3 regions of the Paenibacillus glycanilyticus genome follow, and region 1 is predicted to be linked to each of the others. Evidence: riboswitches for the same ligand, from Rfam matches in the RefSeq annotation. Region 1 holds a riboswitch; each other region holds the start of a gene.

What was found. Region 1 has a riboswitch for cyclic di-AMP ahead of ACR9FF_RS16280 (KamA family radical SAM protein). Riboswitches for the same ligand answer to the same signal wherever they lie in the genome.
Region 2: another riboswitch for cyclic di-AMP. It lies ahead of ACR9FF_RS23465 (TrkH family potassium uptake protein); the one in region 1 lies ahead of ACR9FF_RS16280 (KamA family radical SAM protein).
Region 3: another riboswitch for cyclic di-AMP. It lies ahead of ACR9FF_RS00640 (C40 family peptidase); the one in region 1 lies ahead of ACR9FF_RS16280 (KamA family radical SAM protein).

Annotation. Positions count from the first base shown of each region.
Region 1 covers NZ_CP195155.1:3,531,612-3,539,143, reverse strand. Annotated here, with positions in the region: gene ACR9FF_RS16300 (TrkH family potassium uptake protein) at 1-959, opposite strand, end outside; gene ACR9FF_RS16295 (hypothetical protein) at 979-1,224, opposite strand; gene ACR9FF_RS16290 (ArsB/NhaD family transporter) at 1,279-2,559, opposite strand; gene ACR9FF_RS16285 (cation:proton antiporter) at 2,713-3,951, opposite strand; gene ACR9FF_RS16280 (KamA family radical SAM protein) at 4,131-5,270, opposite strand; cyclic di-AMP (ydaO/yuaA leader) riboswitch at 5,428-5,572, opposite strand; gene ACR9FF_RS16275 (hypothetical protein) at 5,639-5,971, opposite strand; cyclic di-AMP (ydaO/yuaA leader) riboswitch at 6,055-6,201, opposite strand; gene ACR9FF_RS16270 (DUF2179 domain-containing protein) at 6,702-7,223, opposite strand; gene thpD (ectoine hydroxylase) at 7,220-7,532, opposite strand, start outside.
Region 2 covers NZ_CP195155.1:5,213,550-5,221,081, forward strand. Annotated here, with positions in the region: gene ACR9FF_RS23460 (potassium channel family protein) at 48-710, opposite strand; gene ACR9FF_RS23465 (TrkH family potassium uptake protein) at 728-2,068, opposite strand; cyclic di-AMP (ydaO/yuaA leader) riboswitch at 2,139-2,300, opposite strand; gene ACR9FF_RS23470 (CPBP family intramembrane glutamic endopeptidase) at 2,550-4,145, shown strand; gene ACR9FF_RS23475 (hypothetical protein) at 4,312-4,827, shown strand; gene ACR9FF_RS23480 (hypothetical protein) at 4,956-5,498, shown strand; gene uvrC (excinuclease ABC subunit UvrC) at 5,475-7,343, opposite strand.
Region 3 covers NZ_CP195155.1:119,938-127,469, forward strand. Annotated here, with positions in the region: gene motB (flagellar motor protein MotB) at 1-407, opposite strand, end outside; gene motA (flagellar motor stator protein MotA) at 394-1,191, opposite strand; gene ACR9FF_RS00620 (hypothetical protein) at 1,361-1,654, shown strand; gene ACR9FF_RS00625 (EAL domain-containing protein) at 1,679-2,917, shown strand; gene ACR9FF_RS00630 (GNAT family N-acetyltransferase) at 2,923-3,441, opposite strand; gene ACR9FF_RS00635 (MFS transporter) at 3,548-4,765, shown strand; gene ACR9FF_RS00640 (C40 family peptidase) at 4,880-5,347, opposite strand; cyclic di-AMP (ydaO/yuaA leader) riboswitch at 5,353-5,509, opposite strand; gene ACR9FF_RS00645 (hypothetical protein) at 5,820-6,641, opposite strand; gene ACR9FF_RS00650 (M1 family metallopeptidase) at 6,739-7,532, opposite strand, start outside.

The DNA.
Region 1 (7,532 bases):
CCTGCTGTGGACCCCGAAGAACCACCAATAAACATTAGAACAATCATAAATAACTGTGAAGCGGGAAGCATGGCAGCCAGATCGATCGAATTAAATCCGGCGGTTCTCGTAACAACGCCTTGAAAGTAGCTGGCCCATAAACGCTCCGGCCAGGATAATAGACCAAAGGTTTCCGGATTGAGCAACTCCATGCATAAAATCCATACCGTTCCGCTTACGATAAGGATCGCATTAGTAGTAAGTACGATTTTGCTATGCAAGGACAAGTCCTTCCAGTTTCGTTTTTTCAGCAGATCAAGAATAACGGTAAAGCCTAGACCCCCGAAAATAAACAAGAGTGTGATAACGATATTTACCGTCGGATCGCCTACGTACCGCATCAGGCTGTCCGACCATAAAGCGAAACCTGCATTATTAAAAGCAGATACGGCATGAAAAATTCCATAATAGATGGCTCTAGCTGTTCCATACTCTCCCGACCATCGTATAGCTAATACAAGCGCAGCCAAGGACTCGATAACGAGCGCAATCAGAAATATGTTAAGCGCCAGCCTAACCACACCTTGCGGAGAATAGGAGTTGATGGACTGTTGGATGAGCAATCGCTCTCTTAACCCGATTTTCTTACCGATCAGGATCGCAAACAAAACCCCAAAGACCATGAAACCCAGGCCGCCAATTTGAATTAGCACCAGAATGACCAACTCTCCAAAGGTTGTAAAAGTTGACGGAACATCCACGACGGATAACCCCGTTACGCACACGGCCGAGGTAGCCACAAATAAGGCGTCAATCCATCCAATACTGTTACCCGAAGCCGACGAGACCGGTAGAGCAAGGAGAATCGCACCAACGACAATCAATAAGGCAAAACCAAAAATAATAATTCTTGGCGCTGATATTCTTTTTAGATTAATAAAATCTTTCGCAAAAGGAAAACTTGCTTCTTTTCCGGACATAGTACACTCCTTACATTCGTTAGCCTACCCATTCAACTTGCATCAACAACTTATGCTTCATTAGCTGCAGGACAAAATCGGCATAAAATTCCGGACGCACGATTGCGCTGTACCGATGATTCGGGTACGTATAGAACAAGACATCCGTATACACGTCATCGCTTTCAAAAAAAGCTCGCACTGCTTTTAGTTTCGGCAAGATATCCTCTACATGATCAAGCACTTGCAGATGGAACTCAATATCTTCACCGTTCTTGGACTCCACGATCTCAATATCCTTGTTGTTGTATTGATAAGCTAGTATAGCAATCGCCCCCCGTTAATTAAGATATCTTAAATAGACATATACGCTGGATAATACGATAGATAAAAGCATTAAAGGAAAAGCTATCTTCATGTAAGCCAAAAACTTTATGGGATAGCCTTCTTTGCCGGACATCCCTGCAGCAATCAGATTTGCGCTTGCACCGATTAGAGTACCATTCCCGCCAAGACAAGCCCCGAGGGCAAGACTCCACCACAATGGCTCCAAATTCTGCACGCCCATGCTTCCCATTTCCTGAATCATGGGGATCATAGTCGCGACAAACGGGATATTATCCAGAAAGGCCGATGCAATTGCACTGAGCCAAAGAATCAACATGGAGGTTGCTACGGGATCGCCATGTGTCAAATTAATCGCCCTGGCCGCCAAATTCGCAATAACTCCGGTCTCCACAAGCCCTGAAACAAGAGCAAACAGGCCAATAAAGAAAAAGATAGTTGTCCATTCTACCTTGCTGAAGGCATCCTCCATCCGATGTTCGCCGGTTAACAGAAGCAGAAGAAAAGCTCCGGATAAGGCAACGGCTGCGGATTCCAGATGAAGCATTTGATGAAGGAAAAAGGCCAAAATCGTCAGTCCCAAGATAATTAAGCTTTTTATCAAAAGTTTTTTATCCGTTATGATACCGGAGAGCTCCAGGTCCATAATATTTTGCGTCCGTTCCGGCGTCGTTTGAATCTGCTTTCGGAACAGCAAGACAAATAACAGCACATATACCACCATAATGACAATAATGATAGGTGTTAAATTTAAGATGAAGGCACTAAAGGTAAGCTCTTTGACCGCGCTTCCGATCATGATGTTCGGAGGATCGCCAATCAAAGTGGCTGTTCCGCCTACATTGGAAGCAATGATTTGAGTCATGAGAAATGGAATCGGAGTTACTCTCAACTGTCTTGTTATACTGAAGGTTACCGGAACCATCAAAAGAATGGTCGTAACATTATCCAGGAATGCAGAGCCCACGGCTGTGATGAGCGACAATACGATCATGATCCGAACGGGCTTACCTTTCGCCATTTTTGAAGCCCAGATGGCAATGTACTTAAATAGCCCCGTATCTGCCGTAATCGATACGATAATCATCATACCGATAAGCAGGCCCAGCGTATTGAAATCGATATGATGCAGCACTGTTTCTTGATTGACAATACCTGCCGCCACGATCACTAGTCCCCCTAGCATGGCGATGATCGTCCGATGGATTTTCTCCGTAATAATGAGTGCGTATGCCACCGAAAAAATGACAATAGCCCAAATAGCTTGTTGTTCCATGTTGCCCTCCCGTATGTGCTATTAAATAAGTATCTCCAAAAAAAGACAAAAGGAGCCCACAATTGACAGGCTCCACCGGGAATTACTTATTAAATTCATTATTAATCAAGTTTACCTAATGAATGTTATACTTGTAAAGCATTTTTCACCAAGTTAATTTCCTGCCGTTGGCTTTTTTGTTTCTCCAATTCCCAGCTTTAATACAAGCGGTTTAATGGTCAAGCCTTGAACAAGCAACGAGAACAGTACCACACTGAATGCTAGCACAAGCACATCATCCTTCCCTGAGAAGGAGTCAGGTAAGCTTAACGCCAACGCAATCGACAAGCTCCCTTTCAACCCACCCCAATTCAGAATGGACTTCCAAGCTCTTGGAAACTCCCGAAGCATCGCAACACTCGCATAAAGAGCAATGGTTCTTCCGGCCAGCACAATCAAGATGGCTCCTGCAATGATTAACCATTTATCCGAGAAGTCGACGTTCTTGATCTCAAGACCGATCATAAGGAAAATCAGCGAGTTCGCTACCAGCGTAATCACGTCCCAGAACGAATCGATATTCATTCTGGTTGTTGCGGACATCCCAATCCGTGCTCCGTAGCTGCCAAAGATCAGTCCGCTTACGACAACTGCGATAACGCCGGAAACATGGAAATGCTCCGCGATAAAGAAGCTGCCAAAAAATAAGAGCATGGAAAAGCCGATTTCGAGCGGATAATCATCGTAAAAGCGAATCAACTGCGAAAAGATCCAGCCCATTACCGCTCCTATTGCAATTCCGCCAAGCGCAAATTTCAGAAACAGCCATACTCCGCTTCCAACCCCGGCAAAGCCCATATCGATGTAAGAGAGAAGATAAATGGATGAAATCTGAAATAGAACCACTGCAATACCGTCATTAAATAATGACTCGCCTTCGATAATCGTAACGAGCGACTTCGGCACGCCTAGCGATTTAAATATGGAAATCACGCTGATCGGATCGGTTGCGCTCATCAAAGAGGCGAAAGTAAATGCCACGACAACCGGCAGCCCAAGCCAAAAATAAGATCCGGCCGCAATGAGTAGGAATGAAAGTAAAGTTCCTCCGAAAGCTAATGCCAGCACTGGCTTACTATGCTTCTTGAGCTGGTCAACCGGTAGTTTAAGCGTTGCGTCACCAAGAAGAATGGGTAAAAAGAGCGAAATAATAACCGATTGAAACACATGCGACTGCGTAATAAAGGACTCCGCTTCCTCCAATACCGGAATATGAGTTACGCCAAGAATGAGCCCTACGATAACAAGCGCGATGGAATACGGCTGGTTTATTTTCTTCGCAATGGCTATAACAAACATGGATACGGCAAGCAGAATGAGCAGCTGAATAAGGGTTTCATTAAATAATTCCATTGGGATATCCTCCGTTTCTAACAACAACATCCATTTCAGTGTTCCTAAAGCACTCTTTCGTCATTCACCTCTTTATGCAGGATAAATAGACAAAAGGAGCCCGCTGTTGGCAGGCTCCTCCGGACGTTCCTTTATTTATCCATAATCTAACATGAACAACTGTCGCTTGTAAAGAGCTGCTACAACTCATTGGTGGAAATAATGGCTTCATTTTTCTTGACCGGTTTATTCCAATACAGCTCGCTTCCTGGCAAATCATCAAACCAGGTAGCATCTTCCGGACAATCCAGCATCATAAATTTACCGTATTCGTTATCACGAGACTGATGGTATTTCAAATAGGCTTTGCCATTATCGATTGCCAGTATCTCGATTTTGCCCGAAGTATGACTCATCGATAAACGTACACGTTTTCCTAACCCGGAAGTAAGAGCCTTTGCTTCCTCCACCATTTGATATACCTTTGCTAGCGGAAGCACAAACTCACGATTGCCAGCAACCGGCCGATTAACAAAGAAATAATAAGGCGTTACACCAGCCCATGACAGACGGTCAAGGAGTTCAGACAGTACAGCCGGCTGATCATTAATTCCTTTTAACACAGGTGTCTGGTTCACTACAATTGCTCCAGCTTCATGGAGCGCCTTGAAGCCTCGCTTAGCCTCCGCGGTAATTTCCCTGGGATGATTAATATGTGCCATCACATAAATCCGTTTCTCTTCCGTGGAAAATTCGCGAATTAGAGCGAGCAGCTCTTCATCTTCATAGATTCTCATCGGATTAAATACTGGCATTTTAGAACCAAGCCTGATAATTTTGACGTGATCGATTTGACGCAGCTGCTCGATAATGAAGCGGAGCTTGGAAGTAGCCAGAATTAGACTGTCTCCCCCGGTAAGAAGAACATTGTTTATCTCCGGATGCGAGGCTATATAGGCAATACCAGGCGATACGTCTGCCATCGCTTCTTTCACATCATTTCGAAACAAACGTTTGCGAAAACAATACCTGCAATAGGAACCGCACACTTCCGATACGATAAGCAGCGCTGTCGTCGCATACTTGTGCTGACATCCGGGAACGACATAATTCGTATCCTCGTCTGATGCATCCCACCGGCCATATTCCAGCAGTTCGCCTTCATTTGGAATAACAAGTTTGCGAATCGGATCGTCAGGATCTTCCCAATCAATAAGGCTTAAATAATAATCATTCACACGAAATACAAACTTATCCGTAATGGGCTTTAACACTTGTCTTTCCTGCTCCGGCAACGCACTTACTTTGGCAATATCCGTAATGTACTTCACTTTTTGCATTAGACCTTGCTCCTTTGATGCCCTGCTACAGGGAGATTAAAGGGAGCCAAATTGTCAAAATGCCAAGAGAACTTCATCAGCTGGGTCATAAAATAAAAAGAGACCCTTAAATGAAATAAAGGGTCTCGGACAATCTCAAGTTGATTTCATGCGTCGGAATTGACCCATCCACTGCTGACGAGGTTAGCTGACGGACTCGGGTAAGATGGTACCCTACATTTCTGATTTATCGAAATGATTCGCCCCAATTGACTGGTTCCCCCGCTTTTCAGCCAAGGCTGAAAACTAAGCGTAGACTTATTGTATCATTAATGTTTGATTAGTCAAACATTTCCTGCAATAGATAAAGGACTTTATTCCTAGCCTGGTTATTTTAATGAAGTATACTTCTCCAATGAAATTTTTCTCTGTTTCCAAATTCGTTTGTTTACAATCGTCCATAACCCTAATAGGGATAAGATTACAAGTGCCCACATAAAAATCATCTTTGGCAGTGTTACGATCTTACTATACCTTGTGATAACACTAATGACCATCATTGCAAGAAAAGCAAATGAAAAATGTTCTTCGGCTTTTTTATAAAATTCATATTTTCTGGTCACGACTTTAAGGATCCGAAAATGGTCTTCCTTGGTTCCGAAATACGGAGGATTTTCTGAATCAGAATCCTGCGTTTCGGAACGATAATCTGCATGTTTCATTTTCATCTCCCCTTTGTTAGATTTGCTGGGCACAAAAAAAGAGCCCCACAAATGAAGGGTCTCTTATCAAATTAAGCATAAGGTAATGGACCCATCTACTGCTGACGAGGTTAGCTGGCGGGCTCGGATAAGATGGTATCCTACATTTCTGATTGTGAAATGATTCGCCCCAATGGATTGGTTCCCCCGCTTTTCAGCCAAGCAAGCTGAAAACTAAGCGTAAACTTATTGTAAGCGTTTAGATATTTAAAGTCAAAATGATCGAATCAGGCACGACAGTTTTCAGAGTGTCGGTTTAACAAGCTGAAAATACGAATCCATAAAGGATTGAGGGTTTACAGAAATCATAAAAGGAAAAACTCCTTGATTCGTATGCAAATAAAGAAACCCCTCCTCTTCCCCCAGTTCTTTATAAGACATATCCGAAACATCCTCCAAGCGGAATTCCCTGTACTTTGTCATAATCTTTTCTTTATAAAGGTACAGCTTCCTAGCTTCTTTAACGGTTATCTGCGTGCCATTCGAAACTTCTCTGTTTATTTTATAATAATCGAGCACCGCTATCGAATCGATGACAATTCCCTCCCATCAAATGCATTGTTTAAACCATACTTTACCCCCAGTTGTAAAGCAAATCCCGTGTCGTACTTTCCTAATTAAAAAACAAAAAAGCCGCATCATTATGCGACTCCATTGTTTTAGAAATATCCGCTCTGCATGTTCCGGATCATTATTTCTCTAGCAACTTCGCCCAGAAGCCTCCGCGGAAATGACGGGGCTCATGCGAGATGACGAATGCCTTTGGAGCATCCGCTTCGATTCGTTCAAGCAGCCGCTTCTCGTTGCTGCGCTTCACCAGCACCTGCATGACAAGCCGCTGACCATCCCGCCCTTCCCCGGTCCATGACGTGACGCCGTATCCGTATTGACGAAGCTTGTCCGGCAGGCTTGTGTTCACCGAATTCGAAATCACCTGAACGACCGAATAGCCAAGAGCGAGCTGTTCTTCGATTCGGCTACCCAGATAGACGCCAATGCCAAAGCCCATGCAATAGGCCGCCATATGAATCGGACTCGATAGATTGTTTAGGACAAGGTTTAATCCCGCCAGATAAATGAACACCTCTACCATCGCGAATAGAGAGGCTGCGCCTCTCTTGCCTTTCAGCACAAGAATAAGGCGCAGCGTAAAGATAGATACATAGGCAATATTAATGCCCAAAATCGAAAGAGTGATTAGAACAAGACTCATTGCTCTGAACGGGAAGCGATGTAGGCAGGACGGGGCTTCTGCCCCGAATAGGGCTGGACAAGCCGGTTATCTACGCTGTTGTAAACCATAAAGACATTGCTTCTTGGATACGGCGAAATATTACTCGACGAGCCGTGCATTACATTACAGTCGAATAAGAGAACCGAGCCTGCCTTGCCAACCGGCATTACGATTCCTCCTTCTTGCGCTAGGAAGGTCAAGCTGTCTTGATCGGGAACGCCGTATTCCTGCTTCCGAAGCGAATCCTTGAAATGATTCTCCGGCGTTTGGCCAACGCAGGATACGAAT
Region 2 (7,532 bases), 1.7 Mb from region 1:
GCAAACAAAAGGACAATGAACGCTAACGGCGCCCACTGTCCTTATCATCACCTGATTATGGTTTCTTCAAACTGTTCAATCTGGTCGTTTGTTCCGATCACGACCATAACGTCCTTTTCCGTCACCACATCCGTCGCCGTAGGAGCAATTATAATACCGGAAGGCTTGTTAATGGCTACGATGCTGCATCCGAACCGGGCGCGCAAATTCATGTCTTGAAGCGACTTGCCGTTCAGGCATTTCGGCACCGAAAGCTCGGCAATGGTATACTCCTTCGACAGCTCGATATAATCAAGCAGATTCGGGGAGACAAGCTGATGGGCAACCCGGATGCCCATATCCCGCTCCGGATAAATAACGCGGTCAACGCCAATTTTCTCCAGCACGCGTCCGTGCAGCTCGCTCATCGCTTTAGCTACTACCCGCTTCACGCCCAAATCCTTCAATAATATAGTCGTCAGTATGCTGGCCTGAATGTCATCGCCAATCGCCACGACTCCGCAGTCAAAATTACGAACGCCTAGTGATCGCAGCGTCTCTTCGTCCGTGCAATCCGCCGACACCGTATAGGTCAGCACATTGCTCATCTCCTGAACGGCTTCCTCATCCCGGTCGATTCCAAGCACCTCATAGCCCAGCTTAATAAGCTCTCTTCCAAGACTGGAGCCGAACCTCCCCAAGCCTACGATCACGAATTGATTGTTCTTCATTCTTGCTCTCTATTCCCCTATCCAATCGTAATTTTGCCTTCCGGATACCGGTACAGCTCTTTCTCTGTTTTTGGCCCTAGCGCGTAAGCAAGCGTCAGCGGACCAAGCCGTCCGGCGAACATCGTTACCGCAATGACTATTTTGCCGAAGAACGTCAGCTCAGGCGTAATGCCCGTCGTTAGGCCAACGGTGCCAAACGCCGACGTTGTTTCGAATAAAATTTTCAGGAACTGCTGGTCTTCCGTCGTGGACAGCAGCATCGTTACCAATAGGACCAGCGTGAGCGACAGCATCGTAATCGTCAGCGCCTTGAAGATCCGGTCCTTCCCAAGCCGGTAATGGAAAAGAACGATATCTTCCCGCCCGCGGATCATCGCGATAACCGCCCCGACCATCGTGGTAAAGGTTGTCGTCTTGATTCCCCCGCCTGTAGAGCCCGGCGAAGCGCCGATAAACATCAGAATAACGGTGAAAAAGACGGTCGCCTGCCGAAGCTGGGTATAATCCAGCGTGTTGGCCCCCGCCGTTCTAGGCGTAACGGACTGGAAGAAGGAAGCCAGAATCTTTTCGCCCCAATTGAGGGAACCAAGCGTATTGCTGTTCGAAAACTCGAAAACGAAAATAACAACAGCGCCAGCGGCAATCAGGATGCCGGTTGTCGAGAGAACAACCTTGCTGTGCAGCGACAGTCTTTTGTTTTTCCGGAACTCCAGCAAATCCGCCATTACCACAAAACCTAATCCGCCAAAAATAATGAGCAGCATCGACACGATATTAACGAGCGGGTCCCCTACGTACATCGTTAAGCTGCGGAAATGGCCGAAGATATCAAAGCCTGCGTTGTTGAAGAAGGATATCGAATGAAAGAGCCCAAACCATACCGCTCTCCCAAACGGCATGTCAAAGGCGAATCGGACGGCAAACAGAACAGCGCCAACCAGCTCTATCGTTAAAGAGTAGAAGATCACTCTGCGGATTAGTCTGACGATACCCTCCATACTCGTCTGGTTCATCGCTTCCTGCAGAATGAGCCGTTCCTTAAGCGAAATCCTCTTGCGCAGCACCAGCGCAATCAGCGTGGCCATGGTCATAAAGCCTAATCCGCCAAGTTGGATAAGAGAGAGGATGATGATTTTGCCAAAGGTAGAGAAGTATGTACCCGTATCGACGACAACAAGTCCGGTCACGCAGGTCGCCGAGGTTGCCGTGAACAACGCATCGATAAAGGGCAGGCGCGAGCCATCGCTTGAGGAGAAGGGCATTGACAGCAGCACGGCTCCAATCACGATAATCATGGCAAAACCAAAGACCAGAATCCTTGGCGGCGACCATTTCAGGATATTGAGATATTTGGCCATTCTTCTCTCCTTTTAATAGATCTTTCAACATTTGGGCATAAAAAAAAGCACGGGAACTCCCATGCAAATGAGTCCTGTTCCACGCAGCCTACGAGGTTAGCTGACGGATTCGGGCCTGGAAAGGCAGCCCTATTCAAGCGGAATGCTCGAAATTCACCCCATGCTGGCGGATTGCTCCGGACAGCGGTTTGGTTCCCCCGTTTTCAAAAACGAAATTCGGCTGATACGATTCGATTAATATGACGTAACGATTATACGCCCAAACTGCGGAAACGATCAAAATGAGCCTAAGCGATAATTAAGCGGAATTCGTTCAAAAACGGGCAATCCTACAGAACAATTGGCTGCTTGCTGGCTGCAAGTCCTTATTTCACCGCTTTCCGTTTGCATCCTCTACTTTCGCCCGCATTGGATAAATGAGGTTAATAATGGTATTGTTACTGTAGCGAAGCATCGTCTGAATTCGAAATGGAGGTTTTGTATGATCCCTTCCATCGCTCCTCATGATTGGAAAAGATTCCTGTGGGCTGCTGTCGCAGGCGCAATTATTTTCATCTTTACCCAGTTCGGCCCTGCAGCCGGGGACCAACTGTTCTCAAGCTCAACTCCTAAGGTTATTGCAAAAAGCGAAGCCGAGTCGACCGCGAAAAAGTTCGTCCGGGAACAGTTCGGCAAAGCAGCCGTAACCGCCCATACGATTTATCAGACCGACAGTCTGGCAAACGGTTATTTCTCCAAGGAAGAGCTGCTGGGCAAGTTCGAAGATAAATATGACGCCAAGTTCCCGACCGATACGTTCCAGGTCAATCTGGATCTGGAGGACGGCACAAAAGCTTATGTCTACGTCCATATGACTAACGGCAGTATTACAGGCTGGCATTGGCTTGGCGGTCAATCTTCCGGCAATGCTCAATCGGTTCAAACGTCAGCGAAGGCTTTTGCCGAAACGAAAGGGTTCCGGCCGGAAGAATTGGACAGCCTGTACATCGATGACCAAGGAGACGCCGTGCTTCACCCTACCGGTTATACGCTTGGTGACGCTTCACTTGAGCTGATTATCGGAGTAGGTCTTGTTGATGATAAAGCAGTGATCACCAGGTACAAGCCAGCTTTCCAAGCACCGGCGGATTACGTCTCTTACGTGGAAGGCCAGAAAAAGACGGGCAGCGCGCTGTCTGTTGTCAGCCTGGCGTACATGTGCTTCATCTCCCTCGTTTTATCGCTTATTTACGCGATTCTTTACAGGGGACACACGACCTTTAAACGCGGGATATTTATCAGCTTGGTGTTTATCGTATTCTACATCTATAACAATCTGAACGTTCTTGATGGCATCATGGCAACCTTTGGCGAGCAGAGCCGGTCGGATGCCGAGATGAAGGCTACCGTTTTGATTACGGTCGTGCTGCTCATTCCGGTTGGCCTCGCCGTTTACTTCGCCTTAGTCGCCGGTGACGGGATGTGGCGCTCGCAAAAACGCCCCTTATGGCCGGGATTCCGCGAGCGAGGCTATGGCGAGCATGTATGGCGCAGCGTTGGCCTCTCCTATCTTTTTGCAGCGATTATCCTTGGCGCGCAAGCGATCATTATGGTCGCCATGAAGTTTCTTGCAGGCTCCTGGGCAACCAGCGATGCTACGCAGTCGCCTTACAATACGGATATGCTATGGCTTATGCCGATGATGGCCTGGTGCGCTGCCATATCCGAAGAAGCGATATTCCGGTTGTTCGGCATTGCTTTATTCAAAAAATGGTTCAAAAATACGTTTATCGCTACGCTTATTCCCACGATCATGTGGGCGCTGGGACATGTCGGCTATCCGATCTTCCCGTTCTATACGCGTATCGTGGAGCTTGTTATTCTGGGAACGGTATTTTGTCTTATTTTCCTCCGCTATGGCTTTATAACGGCCGTGTTCACCCACGCAATTCTGGACAGCCTTATTATGAGCTTCGAGCTGGTCAGCGTTGGAGGAGGCGTTAATATTACCGCAGCCCTTATCTATGCTATTCTGCCTGTTATTATCGCTTGGGTTATCAAATCCTGGCATAAACGGCGCACTCCAATACGGGTCTGAAAGGACTCCTTATAAAAAAAGGAATGTATCTCTTCGAAGATACATTCCTTTTTTCGCAATAACGGCACTCTACACCGCCCATTTAATAGAAACGGTCACTTTGTCCAAGAGAAATCCTGTCCAACTTAATATAATCTATTAAACCAACATATGGAGTGTGATAGGATTGATTGCAAGAATCAGCGGCTATGACCGCAAACAGAGCTCATGCAATAAAAGCTATGAGAAACAGTCGTCATGCAAAAAGTCAAGCGGCCATCACAAATCGTCCGGGAAAAAGAACAAATCAGGCGGCAAGAAAAATTGCTGCTGCCAACACAAGTCTTCCAGCAAAAAATCGGACGGCTATTCACACAAATCAAATGGCTGCAAATGCGAACACAAATCAAATGGCCGCAAATACGAGCACAAATCTTCGGGCTATAGCGACAATTCGGTAATTCCGTACAACAAGGAAGAAAAATCAAGCGGAAAAAGCTATGCTGAATATGCTTATGGCATCCTTAGCAAGCTGTCGCTCGGACAAGTTATTCATCGCGTTACGCTGGATAACGGAAAGGATCTGGATAAAGCGAAATGGGCTGGCTTTAAGAATGGGCATGCTACTTTCTCTGCTTTCAACTACAAAACGACTTACCTCGTTTATGTCCCGTTGAACAAAATTACAAGCATCGCTTTGTAAAGAAAATTAATCAAGAAACTATTTCATTTGTTTATCCACTCCTGTACAAGAGCAACTCTAGCAACCTTCATATAATCTAGTATTACGTTCATGAGGAGTGATAGAATTGCCAAAAAACCATAGCTCGGGTGGCAACCAAAGTCCCGGAGGCAACCAAAGTCCCGGCGGCAACCAAAGTCCTGGCGGCAACCAAAGTCCCGGAGGCAACCAAAGTCCTGGCGGCAACCAAAGTCCTGGCGGCAATCAAAGTCCTGGCGGCAATCAAAGTCCCGGCGGCAATCAAAGTCCTGGCGGCAATCAAAGTCCCGGCGGCAGAAGTGCAGGAGCTAACAAAGCTGGAGCTAATAAAAAATCAGGTGGCAGCAAAGGCAATAAAAGCGGTAAACCCGGTGGCAGCAAAGGCAATAAAAGCGGCAAATCAGGCGGCAGCAAAGGCAATAAAAGCAGCAAATCCGGTGGTAGCAAAGGCAATAAAAGCGGCAAATCAGGCGGCAGCAAAGGCAATAAAAGCGGCAAATCAGGCGGCAGCAAAGGCAATAAAAGCGGCAAATCCGGTGGTAGCAAAGGCAATAAAAGCGGCAAACCAGGCGGTCGCAAAGGCAAATAAAAAAATAAAGGCAAGTAATATAAAAAGGAATGAGGTTGCCTCATTCCTTTTCTTCTTCATTTAACGAAGCTAAAATTTGCGAAGCCAGCTTCTCGCCAATAGACAGAGGCTTGAAGTCCTCGATTGAAGCTTCCCTTATCTTCTTAATCGAGCCAAAATGCTTAAGCAGCAGCTTGCGGCGCTTCTCTCCGATTCCCGGAATCGCATCCAGCTGGGAAGCGATCATAGATTTGCCGCGCTGTTCGCGGTGGAAAGAAATCGCAAACCGGTGGACTTCATCCTGAATCCGCTGCAGCAGATAAAATTCCTGGCTGTCGCGGGGCAGCGGCACGACTTCCGGCGGATCACCGGTCATCAATTGGGCCGTCTTATGCTTTGCATCCTTCACAAGTCCGCATACCGGAATATAAAGCCCCAGCTCATTTTGCAAAATATCCAGTGCTGCGGAGATTTGTCCCTTGCCACCGTCGACTACGATTAAATCCGGAGGAGTCTGCTGCTCCTTCAGCATTCTTTCGTAACGGCGCCGCACAACCTCGCGCATCGTTTCGTAATCATCCGCGCCAACAACGGTTTTCACCTTATACTTGCGGTACTCTTTCCTGTCCGGCTTGCCATCCGTAAAGACAACCATCGCCGAGACCGGATTTGTGCCTTGGATATTCGAGTTATCGAACGCCTCGATTCGCCGGACCTCGGGCAGTCCAAGCCATTCGGCTAGTCCTTCCGAAGCGCGGACGCTTCTCTCTTCGTCCCGCTCGATCAGGCGGAATTTATCCGCCAGCGCAATCTTGGCATTATCGATAGCCATGGATACGGCTTCGCTTTTCCGTCCGCGCTGCGGCATCAGCACCTTCACCTTCAGCCAGTTATGCAGCATCGTTGCGAACTCATCGGCAGCCGTGGACGACTCCGCCGTCCCTTCTTCCTCATCGGCCGGGAGCGGCAGCAAAATCTGCTTCGGCAATGCCGGGTTATCGCTGTAATATTGGGTAACGAATGTCATAAAGTCATCGTATTCTTCCCCATAATAAGGGAATGTTGTGCCGCGCCGTTCAATCATTTTTCCCTGGCGCATGTACAGAATCTGCACGCACATCCAGCCCTTCTCTACCGCGTAGCCGAAGATGTCGCGGTCTAGGGCATCATTCATCGTAATCTTCTGCTTCTCGATAACCGCATCGATGCTGATGATCTGATCGCGGTATTCCTTGGCACGCTCGAAATTAAGCTCTTCGGCGGCAGCTTCCATTTTACGCTGAATTTCCGCTTTTACGGCATCATGGCCGCCGTTAAGGAACTTGGTAATTTCCTGAATCATCGCATCGTATTGGCCCTGCTCCACATCGTACTCGCAAGGGGCAATACATTGGCCGATATGATAGTACAAGCATACTTTATCAGGCAGCGTTCCGCATTTGCGCAGCGGATAAAGCCGGTCCAGCAGCTTCTTGGTTTGCTGAGCCGCGAAGGCATTCGGGTACGGTCCGAAATATTTGCCTTTATCCTTCACGACACGCCGCGTAACCTCAAGGCGCGGGTGTTTTTCGTTCGTAATCTTAATATACGGAAAAGTTTTGTCGTCCTTCAGAAGAACATTGTATCTTGGATGATATTGCTTGATCAGATTGCATTCGAGAATGAGTGCTTCCATATTGCTCGAGGTAATAATATAGTCAAAGTCGCGGATTTCCGATACGAGCCGCTGCGTTTTTCCGTTATGGCTTCCGTTGAAGTAGGAGCGGACGCGATTTTTCAACACCTTCGCTTTGCCTACATATATAATGGTGCCTTCCCCGTTCTTCATTAAATAACAGCCGGGCTGGTCTGGAAGCAGCGCTAATTTGTTGCGGATTAGCTCTTCGGCTTCCGCCCTGCTGGCGGGTGTATTTTGTTGTTGCTGATCCATTTTGTCCCTCCTAAAAAGAATTACCATACTATTGGCCGAGAATCGGCAATTGTGGTAATTCTTACTTCGTAAGCGTAAACTCAGAATTACCATACTATTGGCCGAGAATCGGCGATTTTGTGGTAATTCTTACTTCGTAAGCATAAGCTTCGCGCTGTTTATCTATTCCTTTATATTAGCATATCGAAC
Region 3 (7,532 bases), 3.3 Mb from region 1:
GATTGATTAAGCTTCGTTTCCAGCTCAGAGGACAAGCCATTCTTCTTAATATACTGGTCAAGCTGCTTCTTCAGCTTTTCCAAATCTTCCTGTTCCTTTTTGATCAGCTCTTGAAGATTGGACTCCGTATCCTCATGCTGATCCTTGCTGGTCTTCTTCCCGTCATCGATTTGCTGCTGCGGCTGCTCGCCCGACTTGATAACCGACGGATTGTCCATGATACCGGCCCCGGAATTGAATGCGGCGCTGAACGCCTCGCTCATCCGTTCGAACTTTCTCGCATCCGTGGAGCTCGCCGCATACAATACGATAAAGAGCGCGAGAAGCAGCGTCAGCAGATCGGCATAAGGGATAAGCCATGATTCGTCGATATGTTCATCGTGATCGTCGTGCTTACGCTTTTTCACCGGCGCCAGCCTCCTTCTCCCTCATAGCCGCCCGTTCCGTTGGGGTGAGGAATACAGACAGCTTCTGGTTAATCGCGATCGTGGATACGCCGGATTGAATCGACAGCAGGCCTTCTACCATCATCAGGCGAAGCTGCACTTCTTTCTTGGACAAACGCTTCAGTTTATTCGCAAGCGGATGCCAGAGCACGTAACCGGTAAAGATACCGAGCAGCGTTGCGATAAAGGCGCCGGCAATGGAGTGGGCAAGAGTCTCCATATCGTCCATGTGGCCAAGCGCGCCGATCAGACCAACTACGGCACCGAGTACGCCAAGCGTTGGAGCGTAAGTACCGGCCTGCGTGAAGATCAAGGCACCGGCTTTATGACGGTCTTCCGTTGCGGAAATATCCTCGAGCAGGACATCACGGACGAAATCCTGGTCATTCCCGTCAATAATCATGCGCATGCCGTTGCGGAGGAAAGTATCTTCAATATCCTCGACCTTGGCTTCCAGGGCAAGGAGGCCTTCGCGGCGGGTAATCGAAGCCCATTCCATAAAGCTCTCGATCAGCTGCTCGCGAGGCATCAGCGGTTGTTCCTTGAAGGCGATCTTGAACAGCTTGCCGACCTTGGAAAGCTCCGACATCGGGAAGGCGATCATAACCGAAGCGATGGTCCCGAGGACGATAATCATATAAGCGGCGGGATTTAACAGATTGCTAAGAGCGGCACCCTTCAGCGTCATACCGACCAGTACCGCTACGAGTCCTAATATAATACCGATAATTGTAGAATTTTTCATCATGCACCCCGTCCAGTACGTTTTCGACAAATCTCTAGTACTTATATCGACAAGTTATCGTACGGAAATTAGACTTTCAGAAATGATTTAAGAGAGAGAGCGTTAATTTTCGTGAAAATGCGGTAAAATGAGTATAGAAGATAATTATGGTAAAGGTGGTTGACCAATAGTGGGAGTTAGACATGCAAGAGAGTATGCAGATATATTGAAAGAACTGACGGAAGCGGTTAGCGAAGTAGAAGGAAGCTACACGTTTTTCGAGATGGAAGAAGAAGAGTGGGCGGCGCTTGGGGCGGACGACCGGCATGAAGTCATGGAGGCGCTTGCCGACGATGTGTTCTTCGGGCTTGGCGAGCAGCCGGTAATCGAGGTAGGCAAAGGAGCGATTACGTACCATCCGAAGCATCATGTCATTGAAGTGTCGCATGGAGACAACGTGACCCGTATGATTCGGCTGACATAAAGGCAACAAAGGGAGAGCGTGAGCGTGACGAACGATTGCTTATCAAATACGACGTTACCGCAGACGCTGCAGCTGGATGGCGAGCAGCTGTCTGCTTTCTATCAGCCGATCATTGCTCTTGATACGAGAAAAGTGGTTGGTTACGAGGTGCTGGGGAGAGCCTGCAAGGACGATGCCGTCCGCAGTCTGGGGCCGTTTTTCTGCGACGCCTCCGTACCTGTCGAAGATCATATCGCGGTTGACCGGATTTTGCGTGAACAGGCTTTTCGGAAAATAGGCGAAATTCCGCAGCCTCCGATGCTGTTTATTAATTTGAAGCCGAACTGGATGCACCGGGGCGTGCAGTCAGGGGAGATATACACCTTATCTCTGCTGGATAAATATCGGATTGATCCCCGCAGAGTCGTGATAGAGATTACGGAAGAAAGCTTTAACGGCGAGATCGAGGAGCTGCGCGAAATTATCGATTTGTACCGCTCCAAGGGCTGTCTGATTGCGATTGACGATGTTGGCAGCGGCTTTAGCGGGATGGACCGGATTGCCCTGATTCAGCCGAACATTCTGAAAATCGACATTCATATGCTGAAACGGAGCGCGAGTCACGACGGCTATCTGGGTACGCTCCGTTCCCTCTCCGCGCTGGCTGACCAGCTTGGGGCTTCGTTGCTTGCCGAAGGCGTGGAGACCAAGCAGGATTTGGCGAGAGCGATCCAAGCGGGAGTCCGGTACGTACAGGGCTTTCTGTTCGCGAAGGCCGAGCCGGAGTTCGACGAGCCGTCCCGTTTTTCGGTCCTGCTGGAAGAAGAACTGGAGGCGCACCGGCAGCTGCAGCTCTATTCGGAGAACTACTGGAGCTATTTGTCGGACAGGCTGTCCGGCAAGATCGACCGGATTGGTCATCTGGAGGAGCTGGAGGACGAGGATAATGAATGGATCGTCCGGCTGCTGCAGGAACTGGAGAACAACAGCATCCGCGTCTACCTTTGCAGCGAAGACGGCATCCAAATCTCCTCCAACTATTCGAGAAGAGAAGACGGAAGCTGGCGGCGGGAGGACGAATACTGCGGGGCCAACTGGAGCTGGCGGCCGTATTTCGTTCCGAATGTCGTGCAATTAAACGAGAACCGCCGCTCCATGGTTTCCCGCGCCTATACCGATCTGGATTCAAGGGCATGGATCCGGACGGTATCGGTGCTGGTGAAGCCCGGCATTATTTTGTTCGTTGATATGAAAGATCCCGCGCCTGATTATTACCGGTTATAGGGATATTAAAGAATAGACTGGTACACCATACAATGGAACTCGGCCGGCCCCTGCGGCGTTGGCCTTACATACGTATCTTCGATGGCAAAGCCGGCCCGTTCGTAAGCGCGAATGGCCCGCGTGTTCCAGGTCAGCACCTCTAGGTCAATGCTGTTCTGAGGGGCTCGGCGAAGAGCTTCGCGGATCAGCAGCCGCAGAAAGCCGGGGCCGATGCCTCTTCCGCATAAAGCGGGATGAAGGCCGAGACCGAGGCGGGTAACGCCAACAATGGGAAAGAATTGGGCGAACCCGATCAGTTCCCGGTCGCGATTCACGACAGCCGCATATTGCATGCGTCGCAGGACGGGGTCGCCGAATTCGATCTCGTCCTTTTGCATCGTATCCCATGCCGGCCAATGGTAAAGATCGTAAGGCGATTCGTATTGCCATTCGCAGATTTGCCGGGCATGATCGATTTCCATCGGCTGGATAGTCATGTCCTCCAGTGATGGTTTATAATGTACCTCATCAGTAAAATTAGTCATGGATCTACCCTCATTAATAAGAATCTATAAGTTTCTTTCCATTATAACATTTCGGTAATCGACTTCATGAGGATTTGGCGAAGGACAACGAAGGAGAACTTTTACGATGCGGAAATTAATAGCGCTTGGCTGTTTGTCTTATCTCGTAATTGGATTAGCTCATGTTGTGGGCGGGTCGGTAATGGAGCAGATGCTCGATAAATACGGTTTGTCTTATGACGACGGCGGGCAATGGATGATGAATCAGTTTTTTGGTTTTTTGGTGGGCGTATTGCTGTCCCCGTTTATTACGTCCAAGCTGGGTAAAAGAGGGGGAGTGCTTCTCTCGCTTGGTCTCCTGACGCTTGGCGAAGCGGCTTACAGCCTTACTCCCCACTCCTGGGGACTGATGCTGTTCATCGCCTTGTTTGCCGGGTTCGGCTTTGGCATGACGGAATCCGTCATTGGTGCCATGGTCATTGATCTGGCGGAAGAAAGCGGCAAGGCCAACGCGATGACCAAGCTGGAAACGTTCTTTGGAATCGGCGCTTTCCTGATGCCAACGATGGCAAGCATATTGATCCGATACGATGTATGGCAATTATCTTTCCCGATACTCTCGGCACTAGCCGGCATTACCTTTATCTTATGGATGACGATTTCGTTTGGGCCAATCGACGACAAGATCGGTTTTCATGCCAGAGGGAAGAAGGCGTCGGCGGAGCGGGAAGCTGGTGAACCGCGTCCACAAGGATGGTTCGGTTATAAGAGAGCTTCGATTCCGTTCCTGCTGCTGTCGGCGTTATTTTTCTTCCTCTATGTTGGCGTGGAAATGAGCTTCTCCAATTATCTGCCTTCCATTATGATCGAACGCTCCGGCATGTCGGAGGCGAATGCCCCTTCCTCGCTTAGCCTGTTCTGGGGCACGATGATCCTGGGGCGTCTGTTCGCCGGACGGCTGGCGGATCGTGTCGGATACATCCGCTATCTGTTTGTTGCGATTGCCGGAGCCTGCGTCGTTATTCTTGCGATGGGGGCCGTTGGGCAGTTAAGCGGCATGATGGTTCTTGTGGGACTAAGCGGATTGTTCTTCTCCGGCGTATTCGGGATTGCTCTCGTATTCGCGAACGGATTAATTCCGGGGATGACCGAGCGGACAACCAGTCTGCTTGTCGCTTGCGGAGGCATAGGCGGGGCGATCTTCCCGAAGCTGACGGGATGGATGATGGACAACTATGGTGCGGACCGCACGGTCTGGATTCTTGGAGCTTTCTTAATTGCGATGTTTGTCGTATTGCTTGCGATGCTGGCGCTCGGCCGGAAGCAGCAGACGGCAGCTGCCTGAATAGAGTAGCGGGAAACAATAAAGCCGCATGCGGTTTGTCCGGTGGGACAAGCTGCATGCGGCTTTATTGTAGGAATCCTGCCAATCCGCCCCCATGGAAGCGGCTGCTTGATTCTATTGTTCGTCGGCATATTTATCAAAAGTGCTAGGGTCCATGACACGTCGAGCAGTCACATACCGGTTGACATAATAAGAGTCACTAAGGTTGCTTATCGTAACGCCCTTGCTGGACGATGCATGAGCAAACTTGCCATCTCCTACATAAATGCCGACATGAGATACACCACGACCGTTCGTGTTGAAGAACACGAGATCTCCGGCCACTAGATCGCTTTTTGCGATCTTCTTACCTGTTTCAGATTGCGAAGTGGATGTACGAGGAAGATCGATGCCCATTTTGTCGAAAACGTAAGAAGTAAATCCGGAGCAGTCGAATCCTTTCGTGGATGTTCCACCTGCAACGTACGGCGTGCCAATCAAGTTGCTGACAATGCCGTCCATTTTGGAGTCTGCGAAAACGCTTCCAGCCTGAAAAGCCAGCATTAGCGCAAGTCCAAGGAGTAGTGCTGTAACCTTTTTCAAAGCGGTAAAGCTCCTTCCAATGCCGACGAGGTTAGCTGTGGGGTTCGGTTGAAGGATCCCTATGACTTCTCGGGCGCCGATAGAATCATTCGGACGTCGAAGTCAATTCACCCAGAGGTGGTTCCCCCGTTTCCAGTACAAGGAATTAGGCAGTTTGTTTTATGTACTTGGTAACTATTCGGTAATTTTCGTTTATCTCCTCCTCTATACGGCAATTTCTAATAATTCTCATGCAACCTTTTGACTAATGGAAGCGGAAAAGCTTGTATCCTGCGGTTAATAGTCTTCATGTAGGGCGCGCAGACTAGCAGAGAAGCACTATAAAGATTTACTAACTCTTTACTATGTGGTTTTGCTAGCCGATATGTTGATTTATTTGGAGAATGGCGGACGAGCGAGCCCGAAAAAACGCGAAAAGCCCGCGCTGCGACTAGGTCGCAGGGCGGGCTGCTTCTATAATTATGAGAAAATTTTAAACTTCCTTTGATCTTAAAATGTCGTATTGGGAGGCTAGAGTCCATACTTTCATAAGGGTACGGACAAGATGATAGCCTTGGTGGACAAGAAGGGCGATAAAGCCGGCCCATACGAGGGAGAAGCCGCTGACAAACAATCCGATTCCCGAGCCGATCGCCCACATGAGAAGCGATAATCCGGCAAAAGGCAGAAGATGCTTGACTGCTGTGCCAAGAGATTGGAAAATGCCGCCGGTCTTGCCGCTCGTTGCCCCGAGCTGCATGGCCAGGAACAGCAGATGGAGCAGGATGCCCCATAACAGCCAGCCACCTACGGCAGGAAGGGTCTGCTGCAGCAAGGCTCCGATCGAGCGGCTGTGAAGCAGAGCCTCAAGCCCCTTTGGCGCCAGCCACCATGCGGGAGCAAGAGCAAGAATCGTCTCGATCCAGTACAGTAGGGTAACCGGCTTCCATGCCCGGCGGATACCTTGCAGGAACTGCGTTCCTCCCGCATCGGTCGCATGCTGCAGGGAGTAGAGGAGCCCCGCGTTAAACAGCGGAGAGAGCAGCATTCTTGCGGCGAATAAGCCGCCAAGCAGCCACAGGTACGGAGTAAGCAGGTCCGTCTTCATAATCTGGAACTGCGCTTCGCTCAAAAATAGCTGGACGGCCGCTTTGGACGGGGAGTGATCCGGGAACCGCCGCAGCAGCGGCGCAACTACCGAATCGATAAACCGGTATAGGAAGAATCCCCACAGCAGCTGGTACAGGAATAGCAGAATAACGATATAGAAGTGCTTGATCGTAAGCCGCCAGCCTTGCCTCATATGATTTTTCATGGCTAATCCTCCTAAAATTGCGAAGCAATTCTTAGCTACCACATAACCTACCTCTAGACGCGGTCGCTCTTCTTCGAATTCTTCGATAGAGGTTTTCTCACCAGCCCAGTAATCCGAGCAGACCTTGAATGACGTTGGAAGCCCCAAGACTCCAACGGGTACGCGTGACCTCGGATAAATCGGCCTTCATATAGTCGTTGATATGCTTATTGTCGAGCACGTTTGTATGCTGCGGATCGACAGCCACCCATTCGAGCGGGGAGCTATGGACAACTTTGTACTGAATTTGAGCCTCCGTCGGATCCCAGGACTTCGGAACAATGGTGCCGTCCTTGAACTTCAGGACAATCGGAACCGTACCGTTATAGCCGCCGTTGCGCTGAAGAGAGACAACCGATTCATACATCCGCGTTCCATCCTGCTCGACCGGATGGACAGTAATGGACTCTACGGATACGTCCGCCATCTGATTGCCGTAGACATATTGGTCGAAGTAATTGGCCCACTTTTGTTTGGTAACCTGCTCGACAACTCGCTGGAAGTCGGTGGTGGTTGGATGCTTGAACTTATATTTCTGGAAGTAGGTTCGCATAATCTTCTGCATCATTTTCTCGCCGACCTGCTTCTCGATGCCAATCAGCACAAGCTTTGCCCGCATGTACACATTCTCGGCATAGACGTTATTGCTCGGATATGCCCAGGATGGCTGCTTGAGCGGAGCGGGGGCCGTCATATAGCTCGCTTCCAGCGGCAGGTTGGCTTCGATGCCGTATTCGCTGGCCATAACCTTGTCTTCCGCATAGCTCGTAAAGCCTTCGTCGAGCCAGGCTTCTTCGAATTCATTAGAGGCTACCATGCCGTACCAGTATTGATGCCCGACCTCATGCACAA